DNA from 3 places in the Sphingomonas ginsenosidivorax genome. Region 1 is predicted to be linked to each of the others. Evidence: predicted binding sites of a transcription regulator. Region 1 holds the regulator's gene; each other region holds the start of a gene.
What was found. Region 1 encodes LexA, which represses DNA repair genes until DNA is damaged. Its sites were predicted from a motif close to GTTCCNCNCTTGTTCT; they were not measured.

Region 1 (5,219 bases):
TTCTGCACCGTGACCGCCCCCTGGACCTGGTCCTGGATCGTCACTGCGCCCTCGAGCGGCGCCTTGAGCCGCACGACGTGCGGGCGATCGGGCGCCTCGCTTGCCGGGCGGTCGCGCCACGGGCTGCGGATCCTGAGCGGCTTCTTCGCCGCCTGTGCCGCCGCGCGCATCTCGGCGATCTCGTCATTGGTCATGTAGCAGCGATAGGCGTGCCCGCCGGCGACCATCTCGTGCGCGACCTGCGCGTGCCGGTCGGCGCGCGCGAACTGCATGACCGCATCGCCATCCCAGTCGAGCCCGAGCCAGCGCATGCCGTCGAGGATCGCGTCGATCGCAGGCTGCGTCGAGCGCACCCGGTCGGTGTCCTCGATGCGCAGCAGGAAGGTGCCGCCGTTCGCCTTGGCGTACAGCCAGTTGAACAGCGCGGTGCGCGCGCCGCCCAGATGCAGATACCCCGTCGGTGACGGAGCGAAACGGGTAACCACGGATGCAGGCGATGCCGCATGCGTTTCAGATGTTGCGCCCAACCGCGGGTGCTCCCAGACTGTAAGAACGATGGCCAGTTCAGCCGTCGCCGCCCCTAGCATGGCCCCCGCGCGGCGACAAATGGGCGTGCCGCCGATCGTGGCGGGGACCGGCCGCGCGATCGAGCGCTGGCTGGAGGCGGAGCGCGATCAGCTGATATTGTGGCTGCCGGTCGCGCTGGGCGCGGGGATCGCGCTGTGGTTCGCGTTGCCGGATGCGACCGCGTGGCGGACGGCGATCCTGCTGCTGAGTGCGATCGGCTGCGCGGCGCTGGCGACCGGGCGCGGCGGACGGGCGGCCCGCGTGATCGCGATCGGTGCGCTGGCGGCCGCCGCTGGACTGGCGCTGGTCTGGGCGCGTGCGGACCGGGTGGCGGCACCCGTGCTCCAGCGGCCGACCGTGGCGACGTTCGCGGCGCAGGTCGAGCGGGTCGAGCCGCTCGCGGCCCGGGCGCTGGTACGGGTCACGCTGCTCCCGGTCGGGTCCGTGACCGATGCGCGCGGTGAAGCGCTCGACCTGCCGCCCCGCGTCCGGGTCAATCTCGCCGAAGCGGATGCGCCGAAGGGGCTGGGCGAGGGCGCCATGATCCGCCTGCGTGCACGGCTGATGCCGCCGCCCTTGCCGGCCGTGCCCGGTGCCTATGACTTCGCGCGCGTCGCGTGGTTCGCCGGGCTCGGCGCGACGGGCAGGGGCTTCGGGCCGGTCGTGGTGACGACACCCGCCGATGGTGGATCGGGACTGCGCGGGCGGCTGTCCGCGCATATCACCCACAGCCTGGACGGCAGCGCCGGCGGGATCGCGGCGGCGCTGGCGACCGGCGATATCGGCGCGATCGGGGAGGACGATTCGGAGGCGATGCGCCGCGCGGGTCTCGCACACCTGCTGTCGGTCAGCGGGCTGCATATCACCGCCGCGGTGACCGCGACGATGCTGATCGTCATGCGGTTGCTGGCGCTCAGCCCGTGGCTGGCGCTGCGCGTCCGATTGCCCTTGGTCGCGGCGGTGGCCGGGGCGGGTGCGGCGATCGGCTATACGCTGCTGACCGGCGCCCAGGTGCCGACGATCCGGAGCTGCGTAGCGGCGCTCCTGGTTCTGGCGGCGCTGGCGATAGGCCGGCAGGCAGTGACGCTCCGCGCGCTGGCGATGGGCGCAGTCATCGTCCTGCTCGCGCTGCCGGAGGCGCTGGCGGGCCCGAGCTTCCAGCTGTCGTTCGCCGCGATCGCCGCCATCGTCGCCTTGCACGAACATCCGCGGATCACCGCGCTGTTCGGACCGCACGAGGAGGGCGCGGCACGGCGGCTGGCGCGCGCGCTCGGTTCGCTGCTGCTGACGGGGATCGTCGTCGAGGCGGCGCTGATGCCGATCGCGGTCTATCATTTCCACCGCGCCGGACTGTACGGCGCGGTCGCGAATATCGTCGCGATCCCGCTGACGACCTTCGTCGTCATGCCGTTGGAGGCGGCGGCGTTGCTGCTCGACGCGGTCGAGCTGGGTGCGCCCCTGTGGTGGCTGGTCCAGCAGGCGCTCGACCTTCTCCTCTGGCTTGCGCATCTCGTGGCGGCGGTGCCGGGCGCTGTCCGATCGCTGCCGGCGATGCCTGACGGTGCCTATGCCGCGATGGTCGGCGGGGGGCTATGGATCGCGCTGTGGCGGACGCGGTGGCGACGCCTGGGGCTGGTGCCACTGCTGTTCGGGGCGAGCTGGGCGCTGGCGACGCCGGCGCCGGACCTGCTGGTGACCGGGGACGGGCGGCATGTCGCGGTGCGGACCGCGGCAGGGCTGGCGCTGTTGCGGGATCGGGCGGGAGACTATGTCCGCGATACGCTGGCCGAGAATGGTGGGCTGATCGGCGAACCGTCATGGCTGTCCGACCAGCCCGATGCACGGTGCAGTCGCGATCTGTGCATGACCGATATCACCGCGGGCGCGCGCACGTGGCGGATCGTGGCGACGCGGAGCCTGTATCCGGTGCCGACGGCCGCGCTAATCGCGGCGTGCCGGTCTGCCGATATCGTCGTCAGCGAGCGCGGGTTGCCGCGGGGCTGCATGCCGCGGTGGCTGCGGCTCGACCGGTGGACGTTGCAGCGGACGGGGGGCGTGGCGGTCACGCTCGGCACCGGACGGGTAACGACGGTCTTATCGCCGGGCGATCGGCATCCGTGGCGGGTGCAGGCGGCGCCGCGCGCGTTCACGCACCGTCCTGGTTTTCGAGGACGCGATCATGTCTGGAGGGCCCGTCATCCTGACGAACGTCAGGATCCAGGGTCGCAGGCGCAGCACTCGTGACCCTGGGTCCTGGGTCGAGCCCAGGATGACGGTTTCAATACGCGCAATACCTAGTCCCGCTTCCATCGAACCTGCACCCGGCAGCTCCCAGTCGCCGCGCTCAGGACTTCTCCCGCCTTCGCGGGAGACAGGAGCTTCAGTCGTAGCGGCGCAGGATACCGGACAACTTCCCTTGCACGCGGACCTGCGCGGGGGCGTAGCGCTGCGGGTCGTAGGCGCGGTTGGCGGGGTCGAGGCGGACCATCGCGCCTTCGCGGCGGAAGAATTTGAGCGTCGCCTCGCTTTCCTCGATCAGCGCGACGACGATTTCGCCGTCACGGGCGGTCTCGGTCCGGCGGATGAGGGCATAGTCGCCGTCGAGGATCCCGGCCTCGACCATCGAGTCGCCCGAAACCTCGAGCGCATAATGCTCCCCCGCACCGAGCAGCGCGGCGGGGACCGCGAGCATCGACGATCCCTCGAACGCCTCGATCGGCACGCCGGCGGCGATCCGGCCGTGCAGCGGAATCTCGATCACGTCGTTCGCCGGCTGCGGTGCCGACTTGACGTTGGCGGGAGCGGCAGGCGCCTTGGCCGGCGCCTTCTTCTCGGCGCGTTCGGGCATCCGCAGCACTTCGAGTGCGCGGGCGCGATTGGGCAGGCGGCGGATGAAGTTGCGTTCCTCGAGCGCGCTGATCAGGCGGTGGACGCCCGACTTCGACTTGAGGTCGAGCGCGTCCTTCATCTCCTCGAACGAGGGCGACACCCCGGTATCCTCGAGACGATCGTTGATGAAGCAGACGAGCTCGTGCTGCTTGCGCGTGAGCATGGCAATTCTCCGGCCCGGAACAGACTGGGAACTTCTATGGAACAAAATTTACCACGTCAAGTGCTGGGTCAAGCACCGGTCAGGCAATCACCAGGATTTCCGCCGAGTCGCCTGCCTTGGCGGCAGGCGCGTTGCCGGGGCGCACGATCAGGCAGGTCGAACGGGCGAGCGTGAGCAGCATCGAACTGTCCTGGATCGTCGAGGCATAGGCGCGGCCGTCCCTGATTTCGGCGCGCATATAATCGGTGCGCGCGTTGTTCGCCGCGAGATCTTCGCCGAGCAGTGCGTGCGTCGTCTGCGGCAGCGGATCGCGGGCACCGGCCATGTGTGCGACCAGCGGGCGGACGAACAGTGTCGCGGTGACGAACGCCGAAACCGGGTTGCCGGGCAGGCTGAGCACGGTCGCGTCGCGGAGCCGGCCGGCCATCATCGGCTTGCCCGGCCGCAGCGCGATCCGCCAGAAATCGATGACGCCGCCCGCCGCCTCGATCGCCGGGCGCACCAGGTCGTGGTCGCCGACCGACGCGCCGCCGGTGGTGACGAGCAGGTCGCATCGTGCTGCCGCGAAGGCATCGCGCAAGGTCTCGAGCCGGTCGGGCAGGATGCCCAGATCGACGATGTCGACGGGCAGGTCCGCGAGCATCGCCGCGATCATGATGCCGTTCGATTCGGGCAGCGCGAGGCCGGAGGTGGTGGAGCCGGGGGGGACGAGCTCGTCACCGGTCGCCGCGACCGCGACGCGGATGCGACGGTTGACGCCGAGCGTGCCGTGCCCCCCGGTCGCCGCGACCGCGATCCGCGCTGGCGTCAGACGGTCGCCCTTGGCCACCAGCCGGTCGCCGATGGTGAAGTCGAGCCCGCGCGCGCGAGTGTTGCGCCCGAGATAGGGCGGCCCTTCGCCGTCCAGCGTAAGAGCCTCGCCCGCGCGCGCGGCCTCTTCCTGGATCAGCACGGTGTCGGCGCCCGCGGGCAGCGCGGCGCCGGTGAAGATGCGGACCGCCTCGCCGGTGCGGACCTCGCCGTCGAAGGCACGTCCCGCCGCGCTTTCGCCGATCACGGTCCAGGGTCCGGGCATGTCGGCGAAGCGGATCGCATAGCCGTCCATCGCCGAGAGGTCGGCGGCGGGCTGCGTGCGGTTGGCAAGGATGTCCTGCGCGGCCCAGCGGCCGGCGGCGTCGCGCAAGGGAAGCGTCTCGGACTCGACACGGGGCGCGAGCGCGAACAGCCGCGACTGGGCATCCGCGACGGGGAGGAGTTGGATCATCGAGGGGCTGTTCCGGCGCGAATGTTGAGAATGTTGAGACGACGAACGGGTTTTGCGTCGCGCATGTCGAGAACGTTGCGGGCGTCCAAGGGTTTCGCGGCGCCGATGTTGAGGGGGCGCTGGACGTCGAGGTTTTTCGGGGAGGTGGCGCGGCGGATCATGCCACGGGGCTGGCATATCCTGGCTGTGTAGGACAGCGCTGAGTCATCCTGGCGAGGTCAGGTTCCCCGGCGAAGGCCGGGGCCCAGTTGGGGAACAAGGGTAACGTAGGGTGGCGCTCCGTCACGGCTACCTCCCAACTGGGCCCCGGCCTTCGCCGGGGAAGTGTGTCTTGAG
Region 2 (5,219 bases), 1.1 Mb from region 1:
GCGTCTCTCCTCCATTCGCCCGCCGTCGCGAAAACCGCGACAGGTGACCATGCTGACCTGCGCCCGGTCCCTTTCGCGTACCCCTCGCTAGCCCTGCGGTCCGGACGAGATCGCCGGACGCCGACAGCGCGACGAAGGACCACCACGTGCTGCGCGTCCTAGCGCACCGGTGGCACCGACATCAAAGTCGAATATCCGCCGCTGAACATCCATGTGCGAAAGTCGTCCACCGCCACGTCCGATCAGTCGAGCCTGCCGACGGCATGACGATCACCGCCGAATGATTCGAGCAGGATGACTAAGACACGATGACTGGGATACAATGACCGGAGCACGATGACCGGGGCACGATGCCTGAGAATGAACCGACAGGTGGAAGAACCGAAAGACCTCCCGATTGTTATACGATGCCGCAAGGCGATATCTACCTCACCCGCTACCACGTATCGCTCCGATGCCCGACCGACCGGCGGAACCATCGCGACCGTCCGGACCTGTCCTGTTCGCTGGACCTGTCAGGATTGTGCGATCGCGTCGCCATCGTACCGCTGTCACGACAGGCTCGCAGCCGTAGGAATTGTTTCGAGCGCCAGATCCCGGGCACTACCAAAGCAAACAGGTCAAGCGTGCCCTGCTACGCTTCTCCAAATCCTGCATGGAAGTGCCACGTACTCTATCCATGATCGGCTGTGGTCGACGGAAAGCTACCGTCTATCCCACCACGGGCGGAAAGGAATGCGCACACGGCCTTCGCGGTCGTCATTGATATCGTAGGTCCGGCCGAGATTAGACCCGACGGAAAGCACGACCTGAAGAACCTGGGGGATCTCAGGATCCCAGAATCTCAGGACCTCAGGACCTCAGGATCCTAGGATCTTGAAATATTGGGGCCTTTAGGAGGCTCAAAGATCGTCGCGACACAGGAGCCTTGGCGATCGCATCACCAAGGAGGCGAGGCGCAACCGCTACTCTGCCACTGAAAATCCTACGGAGGCGTCGCGCGCCCCACCGGCCACACGACCGACGATAGCGCGAGCCCGCCCCTCGATCCCCTCCCGCACGCGGGAGGGGAAGAATGGATACGTCGCCGACATCTTCCGGCGCCGATCCGGTGTCGCACGTCATAGCGCGCACCACGCGGCAATACGTCTGAAGGGAATTCCGTCAGACCGGTCTGCCCTTACGCATCATCGTCCGCGTCGGGTCCCACCATCATGTCTTCCGCCACCTTGTCGGTCCGCGCGCGGATCGCCTTTTCCAGGCGGTCGGCCATGTCGGGATTGTCCTTGAGGAAGGTCTTCGAATTCTCGCGGCCCTGGCCCAGGCGTACGCTGTCATAGCTGAACCATGCGCCCGACTTCTCGACGATCCCGGCCTTCACGCCCAGATCGAGGATCTCGCCGAGCTTCGAGACGCCCTGCCCGTACATGATGTCGAACTCGACCTGCTTGAACGGCGGCGCGACCTTGTTCTTCACGACCTTGACGCGGGTCTGGTTGCCGACGACCTCCTCGCCGGTCTTGATCGCGCCGGTGCGGCGGATGTCGAGACGGACGCTCGCGTAGAATTTCAGCGCGTTGCCGCCCGTCGTGGTCTCGGGGTTGCCGTACATCACGCCGATCTTCATGCGTAGCTGGTTGATGAAGATCACCATGCAGCGCGACCGGCTGATCGAGCCCGTCAGCTTGCGCAGCGACTGCGACATCAACCGGGCCTGCAGGCCGACGTGGCTGTCGCCCATCTCGCCCTCGATTTCAGCCCGCGGCACGAGCGCCGCGACCGAATCGACCACCAGCACGTCGATCGCGTTCGACCGCACCAGCGTGTCGACGATCTCGAGCGCCTGCTCGCCGGTGTCGGGCTGCGACACGATCAGTTCGTCGATGTTGACGCCCAGCTTCTTGGCATAGACCGGGTCGAGCGCATGCTCGGCATCGACGAACGCCGCGGTGCCACCACCCTTCTGCGCTTCGGCGATGACGTGAAGCGCAAGCGTCGTCTTGCCCGAGCTCTCGGGCCCGTAGATCTCGATCACGCGGCCGCGCGGCAGGCCGCCGACGCCGAGCGCGATGTCGAGCCCGAGCGAGCCGGTCGAGATCACCTCGACCTGCATCGTCTCCTTCGAACCCAGGCGCATCGCCGAGCCCTTGCCGAATGCGCGGTCGATCTGTGCCAGTGCGGCATCGAGTGCCTTCTGGCGGTCTGTTGTGGCTGTTGCCATGCCGGTATCGATCACTTTCAGACTTGCGGCCATCGGGAAGCTCCATCGCTAGACCAAGCGCGCGATCCGTTCAACGCGTTGCGGACTGTGTATCGCATTTGTTCTCATGGAACAAGCGGAGAACATCGATTATCGACCAGATAATCGCATGGCCGGTCAGGTCAGGAAGGTCTGCAGCGTCCACCATCCGCGCGCCCGCGCCTCAGCCGCCGCCGCCGCACACGCGCCCGCCTCGTCGAACAATGCGAAACACGTCGCGCCCGATCCCGACATCCGCGACAGCAACACCCCGGGCGCCGCGTCGAGAACCGCCCGCACCGCGCCGATCACCGGCGCGAGAGCAAGCGCCGGCGGCTCCAGGTCGTTGCGGCCTGCCCGTGCCCGCGCGAGCAGGTCGCCCTCGCCGATCCCGCCACGATCGACACCGTCCCACGTCCGGAACACCGCGGCGGTCGACACCGCGACACCCGGGTTGACGAGCAGCAGCGGCGTCCCCGCCAGCCCGTCGATCGCGACCAGCGCATCGCCTTTGCCGGTGCCGAGCGTGGTCCGCCCGTCGAGACAGGCGGGCACGTCCGCACCGAGCGCCGCGGCGATCCGGTACAGCCGCGCGTCGTCGAGCGGCACCGCATGCAACCGCGCGAGCGCCCGCAACGTCGCCGCCGCATCGGCCGATCCCCCACCGATCCCCGATGCGATCGGCAACCGCTTGTCGAGCGTGATCGCGTGCGCCGCCACAATCCCGAACGCCTCGACGAACGCGCGCGCGGCCCGCGTGACGAGATTGTCCGCCTCCGCGTCCAGCCCGGCCGCGAACGGACCGACGATCGCGAACCGGTCGCGCGCGGCCCCCTCCACCGTCACGACGTCGCCGTCCGCCGCGAACGCGAACAGCGTCTCGATATCGTGATAGCCGTCCGGCCGCCGCTGCCGGACATGGAGCGCGAGATTGATCTTCGCGGGTGCGCGCTCGGTGATCATCGCCGTACCCCCGTCGGCAACCCGTCGGCGATCTTCGTTGCCAGACGCGTCACGCCGTCGCCGGTCGCGGTTACCTGCGCCGCCCGCCACGCATAGCGCGCCTCGTACCGTCGCCCGAGCGTCCAATAGGCATCGCCCAGATGCTCGCCGATCTCGGTATTGGTCGGTTCGGCGATCGCGGCGCGCTCGAGCAATGGCAGCGCACGCACCGTGTTGCCGCCCAGGTGATACGCCCATCCGAGCGAATCGGTGATCGAGGCATTGTCGGGATCGAGCGTCGCCGCATGCGCCAGCAGCCGCGTCGAACCGGCGACGTCCTCGCCATGCTCGACGCGCGCAAATCCCAGATAGTTGAGCGCGATCGGCTCGTTCGGACCGCGCGCGACGGCCTTGGCGAGCGCCTCGCGCGCTTCGGGCCAGCGCCCCGCCTGGTCGAGCGCCCCGCCATATTGCAGCCACGCGGCCCAGCCGTCGCCCTGCTCGCCGGTGTCGATGACGCGCCGGTAATAGGGCACCGCATCGGCGGCGCGGTCGCTATTGACCAGCAGGTCGGCATAGCGTTGCCAGTCATAGGCGTCGGCCTCCGCCCGGTCCGCGCGCGCCGCCGCGACCGCGAGAGCGTCGGCATCCCGCCCCGCCGTCGTCAGGACGACGACCCGCTCGGCCGCCGCGGCGCCCGCGAACGGGCTGTCCGGGTCGACGCCGTCGAGCACCGCGAGCGCGCGCGCGACCGCCCCGCCCTTCCCGAGTGCATCGGCGAGCAGGATGCGCGCACGGTCGCAGGACGGATCCGCGGTGAGCGCAGCCTGGGTCAGCGCGATCGAGAGCGGGGTCGGCGTGCCCCCGGCCAGATCGCTCGCGACCCTGACCAGCAGGCGCGAGACGCCGAACCCCAGCGTGGGTTTTGCCGGCGCACCCTCGCGCAACGCGACGAACGTCGGGTCGCGCCCGTCGAGCAGCGTGCGCGCGGCGGCGTCCTGACGCTGGCCGAACAGCAGCTGCGCGGCGGCGACGCGCAGGTCGTTGGGCATGCGCAGATCGGGGCTGAGCGCAGCGATGCCGGCATCGTAGCGGCCCCTGGCGATCAGCAGGAGCGCGCGCGTCTCGGTCGCGAAGCGCGTTGCAACGAGATCCTTGGGGGCGGCCCCCAAGGCGGCTGCCGGATCGCCGCCGCGCACGAACACCGTCCAGCCGGTCAGCGCCGGGACGAGCACCGCGAGCGGCCCGGTCGCGAGGCGCGCGATCGCCGCGTCCGCAGCCTTGGCGTCACCCCGCCGTGCCGCCACGGCGAGCGGCAGCAGCGCCGCATCGGACGGCGCGACGCCTGCAGTATCCAGTGCGGTGGCGGCGCGCGTGGCGAGCGCGACGTCGCCGGCCTCCAGCGCCTCGCGATAGGCTCGGATCGCGATTCCGGGATTGCTCGGCGCCGCGGCGAGCGCACGCGCATAGTTCGCGGCGGCGAGGTCGACCGCGCCATCGGCGTCCGCCGCGCGCGCCTTGACATAGGCGGACAGGTCGCCGGGGTCCGCCCACGCCGGGGTGGGCGCGAGCAACGCCAGGGTCAGCACGGTGCGGTAGAGGGCAGAAGGCTTGATCGGTCGCGTCCCTGTCGTTTTCGCCGGGTTCCCGGCGGAGGCCGGGACCCTGGCATACACGCTCGACGTTCGCCTGCGAAGGCGGAGGTCCGGTGTCACGCGAGGAGCGCTCCGCCCGCCGGCCCTCGCGGCGGGGCGGAAGGCACGCCCTCACATATTCGGGTAGTTCGGACCGCCGCCGCCTTCCGGCACCACCCAGTTGATGTTCTGTGTCGGGTCCTTGATGTCGCAGGTCTTGCAGTGGACGCAGTTCTGCGCGTTGATCACGAACTTCGGGTCGCCGGTCTCCTCGCCGACGATCTCGTACACCCCCGCCGGGCAGTAACGCTGCGCCGGCTCGTCATACATCGGCAGGTCATACTCGACCGGGATCTTCGGGTCCTTCAGCGTCAGGTGGACCGGCTGGTCCTCCTCGTGGTTGG
Region 3 (5,219 bases), 1.2 Mb from region 1:
TCGACTGCGAGGAACGCCTCGCGCGAATAGCCGAGCGTCTTGGTGCCGTATCCGAGCGCGAACGCCGTCGCGAGATAGAAGAGCGCGAAGCACGCGATCACGCCGAACGTCCCCGCCAGCGTCGGCCGCAGATGCTGCGTCAGCAACGTCGCGATCGGCACCTTCGGGATCGCCTCGGCCGCCTCCGCCTCGAGGAATGCCGGCGTCTCGACCAGCTTCAGCCGCACCCACAGCCCCAGCGCCACCAGCACCGCGCTCAGCAGGAACGGGATCCGCCACCCCCAGGCGAGGAACTGCGCGTCGTCGAGCACCAGCCCGATCACCAGGAACAGCCCGTTCGCGGCCAGGAACCCGACCGGCGCGCCGAGCGGCGGGAACATCCCCCACGTATTGCGACGATGCGCCGGCGCGTTCTCGACCGCGAGCAACGCCGCCCCGCCCCATTCGCCGCCCAGCCCCAGCCCCTGCCCCAGCCGCATCAGGCACAGCAGCGCAGGCGCGATCCACCCGACCTGCGCATAGGTCGGCAGGAACGCGATCGCGACGGTAGACCCGCCCATCAGCACCAGGCTCGCGACCAAAGTCGACTTGCGCCCGACGCGGTCGCCGAAATGCCCGAACAGCACCGCGCCCACCGGCCGCGCGACGAAGGCGAGCCCGAACGTCGCATAGGACAGCAACAGCTGCGCCCCCGGCGACTGCCCGCTGAAGAACAGCGGCCCGTACACCAGCGCGGCCGCGGTCGCATAGATGTAGAAATCGTAGAATTCGACCGCGGTGCCGACCAGGCTGGCGGCGAGGATGCGGCGATGGGAGCGAAGCGTCGTCATCGCCCGTGCATCCGTCGAACGCCTGGCGCGGTCAACCGGCTAGCCGCGATGGATCGCGCACAGCTTGTTGCCGTCGGGGTCGCGGACATAGCCGAGGTTGAGCCGCCCCAGCCCCGTGTCACGCGGTCCCGGCGCGGCTTCGATCGAGCTTCCGCCATTGGCGACGGCGGCATCGTGGAACGCCTGGACCTGTTCGAGCGACTCGCACTTGAACCCGATGGTGCTGCCATTCCCCGGCGTCGCAGGCTGGTCGTCGATCGGCTGGCTGACCGCGAACGCATTGCCGGCGTGGCGGTAGAACAGCCGGACGTGCCCGCTGTCCGTGACGTTCCGAGCCGGCTCGCCCGCACCGAGCACGCCCAGCACGGCGTCGTAGAACCGCTTGGACCGCTCGATATCGTTCGATCCGACCATCACGTGGTTGAACATTCTCTCTCTCCCGACGCGGACCTCCGCGCACCCCGGTTGCTACACCCCGGCGCGACGGATTCCATCCGGCATCGGCAATCGAAGGCGTTCCAAATGAAAAAGGCCCCCACCGCGAGGTGGAGGCCTTCGTCGCCGTGATGCGGGTCGGCTTACTTCTTCACGCCGACCGTCGGGACGTCGACCGTCTCGGTTTCGGTCTTCACCTTGGGGACTTCGACTTCGGTCTTCTTGGTGCCGACGACGACTTCCTTCGAGTTCAGGTCGACGTTCGGCAGCTCGCCGCCCTTGACCGAGACCTGCGGCAGCGCGCCGTCATTCTTGACGTCGGCGCTCCAGAACCCGGTGGCGAACAGCACGCCGACGATGGCGGCGATCACGACCAGGACGATCACGATCGTCGACGCGCCGCCCCGACGCTTCGGCGGAACGGTCTCGGTGGTGCGGTAATCGGACATGATACTCTCCCTGTTGTAACGGAAAAGAAACGATAGCATCGTCAACTTGTTCCCGGACGTCAGGGCGTTAGCAACCGTGCGTTCAATACCCCATGCCCTGCGCGACGCCGAGCAGCGCCCAGTACAGCACGCCAGCGAGCAGCATCGCCACCGGCAGCGTCATCACCCAGGCGAGGATCATGTTGCGCACCGTGCGCCGCTGCAGCCCCCCGCCGTTCGCGACGCTCGCGCCGGCGACGCCCGACGACAGGATGTGCGTGGTCGACACCGGCAGGCCATAGCGGTCCGCCAGCATGATCGTCGCCGCCGCCATCAGCTCGGCCGACGCGCCCATGCCGTACGTCAGATGCGACTTGCCGATCCGCTCGCCGACCGTGACGACGATCCGCTTCCAGCCGACCATCGTGCCCAGCCCCAGCGCCAGCGCGACCGTGACCTTCACCCATAGCGGGATGTAGCGCGTGCCGTGCTCGAGCTGCGTGCCATACGCCTTGAGGACTCCCACCTCCTGCGCGGTGAAGCGGGCCTGTGCACGCGTGTCGGACGCGACCAGCTTGGTCGTGTCGAGCACCAGGTACATGTCGTTGCGCAGGTTCGGCGTCGCCGCGGCGGGCACCTTGCCGAGCGAACCATAGCCCGCGATGCGATCCGATACGTCGTTCGACAGCGCGGCAAGCCCGCCATACACCGCCGGATCGTCGATCCGCTTGGTCTTCAGCGCCTGCGTGACCACCGTGCGGGCGGCGGCGAGATTGGTGGCCGGGCCGTTGGCGTGCGCCGCATAGGCCGACGACGCGGCGCGCGCAGCCTGCACGAACCCCGGCGTCGCGCTCTCGGGCACGGTGCGGTTGAGCGCATAGGCGGTCGGGGCGCAGCCGATCAGGATCAGCATAATCAGCCCCATGCCCTTCTGCCCGTCGTTGCTGCCATGCGCGAAGCTGACCGCGGTGCAGGTGCCGATCAACAGCGCACGGATCCCCTTTGGCGGCGGCGACTGATCCTTCGGCGCCTCGTACAGCGTCTTGTCGCGCACGAACCGCTTCATCACCAGCAACAGCAACAGGGCGCCCGCGAACCCGACCAGCGGGCTGAACGCCAGCGCGGAGAGCACTTTCCAGACCTGCGCCATGTCGACGCCCGACGTCCCGTCGGCGCCGCCGCGCAGGATCTGGTTGGCGAGGCCCACGCCCAGGATCGATCCGATCAGCGCATGGCTCGACGAATTGGGCAGCCCCACGAACCACGTCGCGAGATTCCACAGGATCGCGGCGAGCAGCAGCGCGAAGATCATCGCGAACCCGCCCGCGCTGCCGACGTTGAGGATCAGATCGACCGGCAACAGCGTGATGATCGAATAGGCGACGGCGCCCGACGACAGCACCACGCCCAGGAAGTTGAAGAACCCCGACCACAGCACGGCCAGCGGCGCCGGCATCGAGTGCGTGTAAATCACCGTCGCGACCGCGTTGGCGGTATCGTGGAAGCCGTTTACGAATTCGAACCCCAGCGCGATCAGCAGCGCGAGCGCGAGGAACGCGAACGCCCCGAACGCCAGGTTCTCGCCGACCTGCGCGGTATCGACGAAGACGCTGAACCCGGCATAGCCCAGACCGCCGAGCAGCACGGCGAGGAAGATCCAGCGGGTCGAGGGATGGAGCGCGTGGTCGAGCCTCGGTCCGGCATGCGCCGGCTTGGAGTGCGACGCGATCGATTCACCGTGCGGTGTAAAGGTGGTTGCCATGGCAGACCCGCCTTTGCCGCCGATGGTGACGTTTTTATGACAATCGCGCTGGCCTTGTCCGGCACCAGCCCCCGTTTCGGCACGGACGCACGCCCGTCGCGGCTTGCCCCCGGCCGTCCCGTTCCCTACCTGTTCACCGGTGAACCAGCTCGCTCAGACCGCCCAAGCCGAACCGCCCTATCTCCGCGGCCTCAACCCGCCGCAGCGCGAGGCGGTACTGACCACCGACGGCCCCGTGCTGATCATCGCGGGCGCCGGCACCGGCAAGACCGCCGCGCTGACCGCACGACTCGCCCACCTGATCTTCACGCGGAAAGCGTGGCCCAGCGAGATCCTGTCGGTCACCTTCACCAACAAGGCCGCACGCGAGATGCGCGAGCGGGTCGGCCGACTCGTCGGCGACGCGGTCGAGGGCATGCCCTGGCTCGGCACCTTCCACGCGATCGCCGCCAAGATGCTGCGCCGCCATGCCGAGCTGGTCGGGCTGCAGTCGAACTTCACGATCCTCGACACCGACGACCAGCTGCGCCTGTTGAAGCAGCTGATCCTAGCCGCCGACATCGACGAAAAGCGCTTCCCCGCGCGGTCGCTCGCCGGGCTGATCGACCAATGGAAGAACAAGGGCCTCGTCCCCGCCGACATCGATGCCGGCGAATCCGAACGCTACGCCAACGGCCGCGGCGGCGAGTTGTACGCGCAGTACCAGGCCCGCCTCGTCGCTCTCAACGCGTGTGACTTTGGTGACCTTCTGCTCCACATGCTGGTCATCCTGAAGCGCCACCGCGACGTGCTCGCGATCTACCAGCAGCGCTTCAAATACATCATGGTCGACGAGTATCAGGATACCAACTCGTCGCAATATCTCTGGCTGCGGCTGCTCGCGCAGGAGCACAAGAACATCGCCTGCGTCGGTGACGACGACCAGTCGATCTATTCCTGGCGCGGCGCACAGGTCGAGAACATCCTGAAGTTCGAACGCGACTTCCCCGGCGCGAAGGTCATCCGTCTCGAACAGAATTACCGCAGCACCCCGCATATCCTGGGCGCGGCGTCGGGCGTGATCGCCAACAATGGCGGGCGCCTGGGGAAACAGCTCTGGACCGAGCTCGACGTCGGCGAGAAGGTCAAGGTCATCGGCGTCTGGGACGGCCCCGAGGAGGCGCGCCGCGTCGGCGAGGAGATCGACGCCGTCCGCCGCTCGGGCAAGAGCCTCGACGAAGTCGCGATCCTCGTCCGCGCGCAGCACCAGACGCGCGAGTTCGAGGACCGCTTCATCGCGATCGGGATGCCGTACAAGATCGTCGGGGGTTTTCGCTTCTACGAACGTGCCGAGATCCGCGACGCGCTCGCTTACTTACGTGTCGTCAACCAGCCCGCCGACGACCTCGCCTTCGAACGCATCGTCAACGTTCCCAAGCGAGGGCTCGGCGACAAGGCGGTGGCGAAGGTCCACCAGCTCGCCCGCGCGACGGGCGTGCCGCTGACCACCGCCGCCGCGCGCATCCTCGACACCGACGAACTGACCGGGGCCGCCAAGAAATCGCTCGGCCGCCTCGTCGGCGACATCGCGCGCTGGCGCGACATGGCGTCCAGCCTCCCCCACGCCGAGCTCGCGCGCCAGCTGCTCGACGAGAGCGGCTACACCGCGATGTACCAGGCCGAGAAATCGGTCGAGGCCACCGGCCGGCTCGAGAACCTCAGCGAGCTCGTCCGCGCGATGGAGGAATACGACTCGCTCGGCGCGTTCCTCGAACACGTCTCGCT

Region 2: the regulator LexA is predicted to act here: its motif matches at 2,330-2,345, upstream of recA (recombinase RecA).
Region 3: the regulator LexA is predicted to act here: its motif matches at 3,576-3,591, upstream of FSB78_RS08720 (ATP-dependent helicase).

Annotation. Positions count from the first base shown of each region.
Region 1 covers NZ_VOQR01000001.1:749,039-754,257, forward strand. The annotation lists gene gltX (glutamate--tRNA ligase) at 1-527, opposite strand, end outside; gene FSB78_RS03305 (ComEC/Rec2 family competence protein) at 607-2,811, shown strand; gene lexA (transcriptional repressor LexA) at 2,948-3,619, opposite strand; gene FSB78_RS03315 (molybdopterin molybdotransferase MoeA) at 3,699-4,880, opposite strand; gene FSB78_RS19060 (hypothetical protein) at 4,880-5,044, opposite strand.
Region 2 covers NZ_VOQR01000001.1:1,816,392-1,821,610, forward strand. The annotation lists gene recA (recombinase RecA) at 1,181-2,254, opposite strand; gene FSB78_RS08305 (4-(cytidine 5'-diphospho)-2-C-methyl-D-erythritol kinase) at 2,378-3,202, opposite strand; gene FSB78_RS08310 (tetratricopeptide repeat protein) at 3,199-4,770, opposite strand; gene FSB78_RS08315 (electron transfer flavoprotein-ubiquinone oxidoreductase) at 4,948-5,219, opposite strand, start outside.
Region 3 covers NZ_VOQR01000001.1:1,912,208-1,917,426, forward strand. The annotation lists gene FSB78_RS08700 (MFS transporter) at 1-830, opposite strand, end outside; gene FSB78_RS08705 (VOC family protein) at 870-1,259, opposite strand; gene FSB78_RS08710 (hypothetical protein) at 1,409-1,714, opposite strand; gene FSB78_RS08715 (inorganic phosphate transporter) at 1,797-3,455, opposite strand; gene FSB78_RS08720 (ATP-dependent helicase) at 3,595-5,219, shown strand, end outside.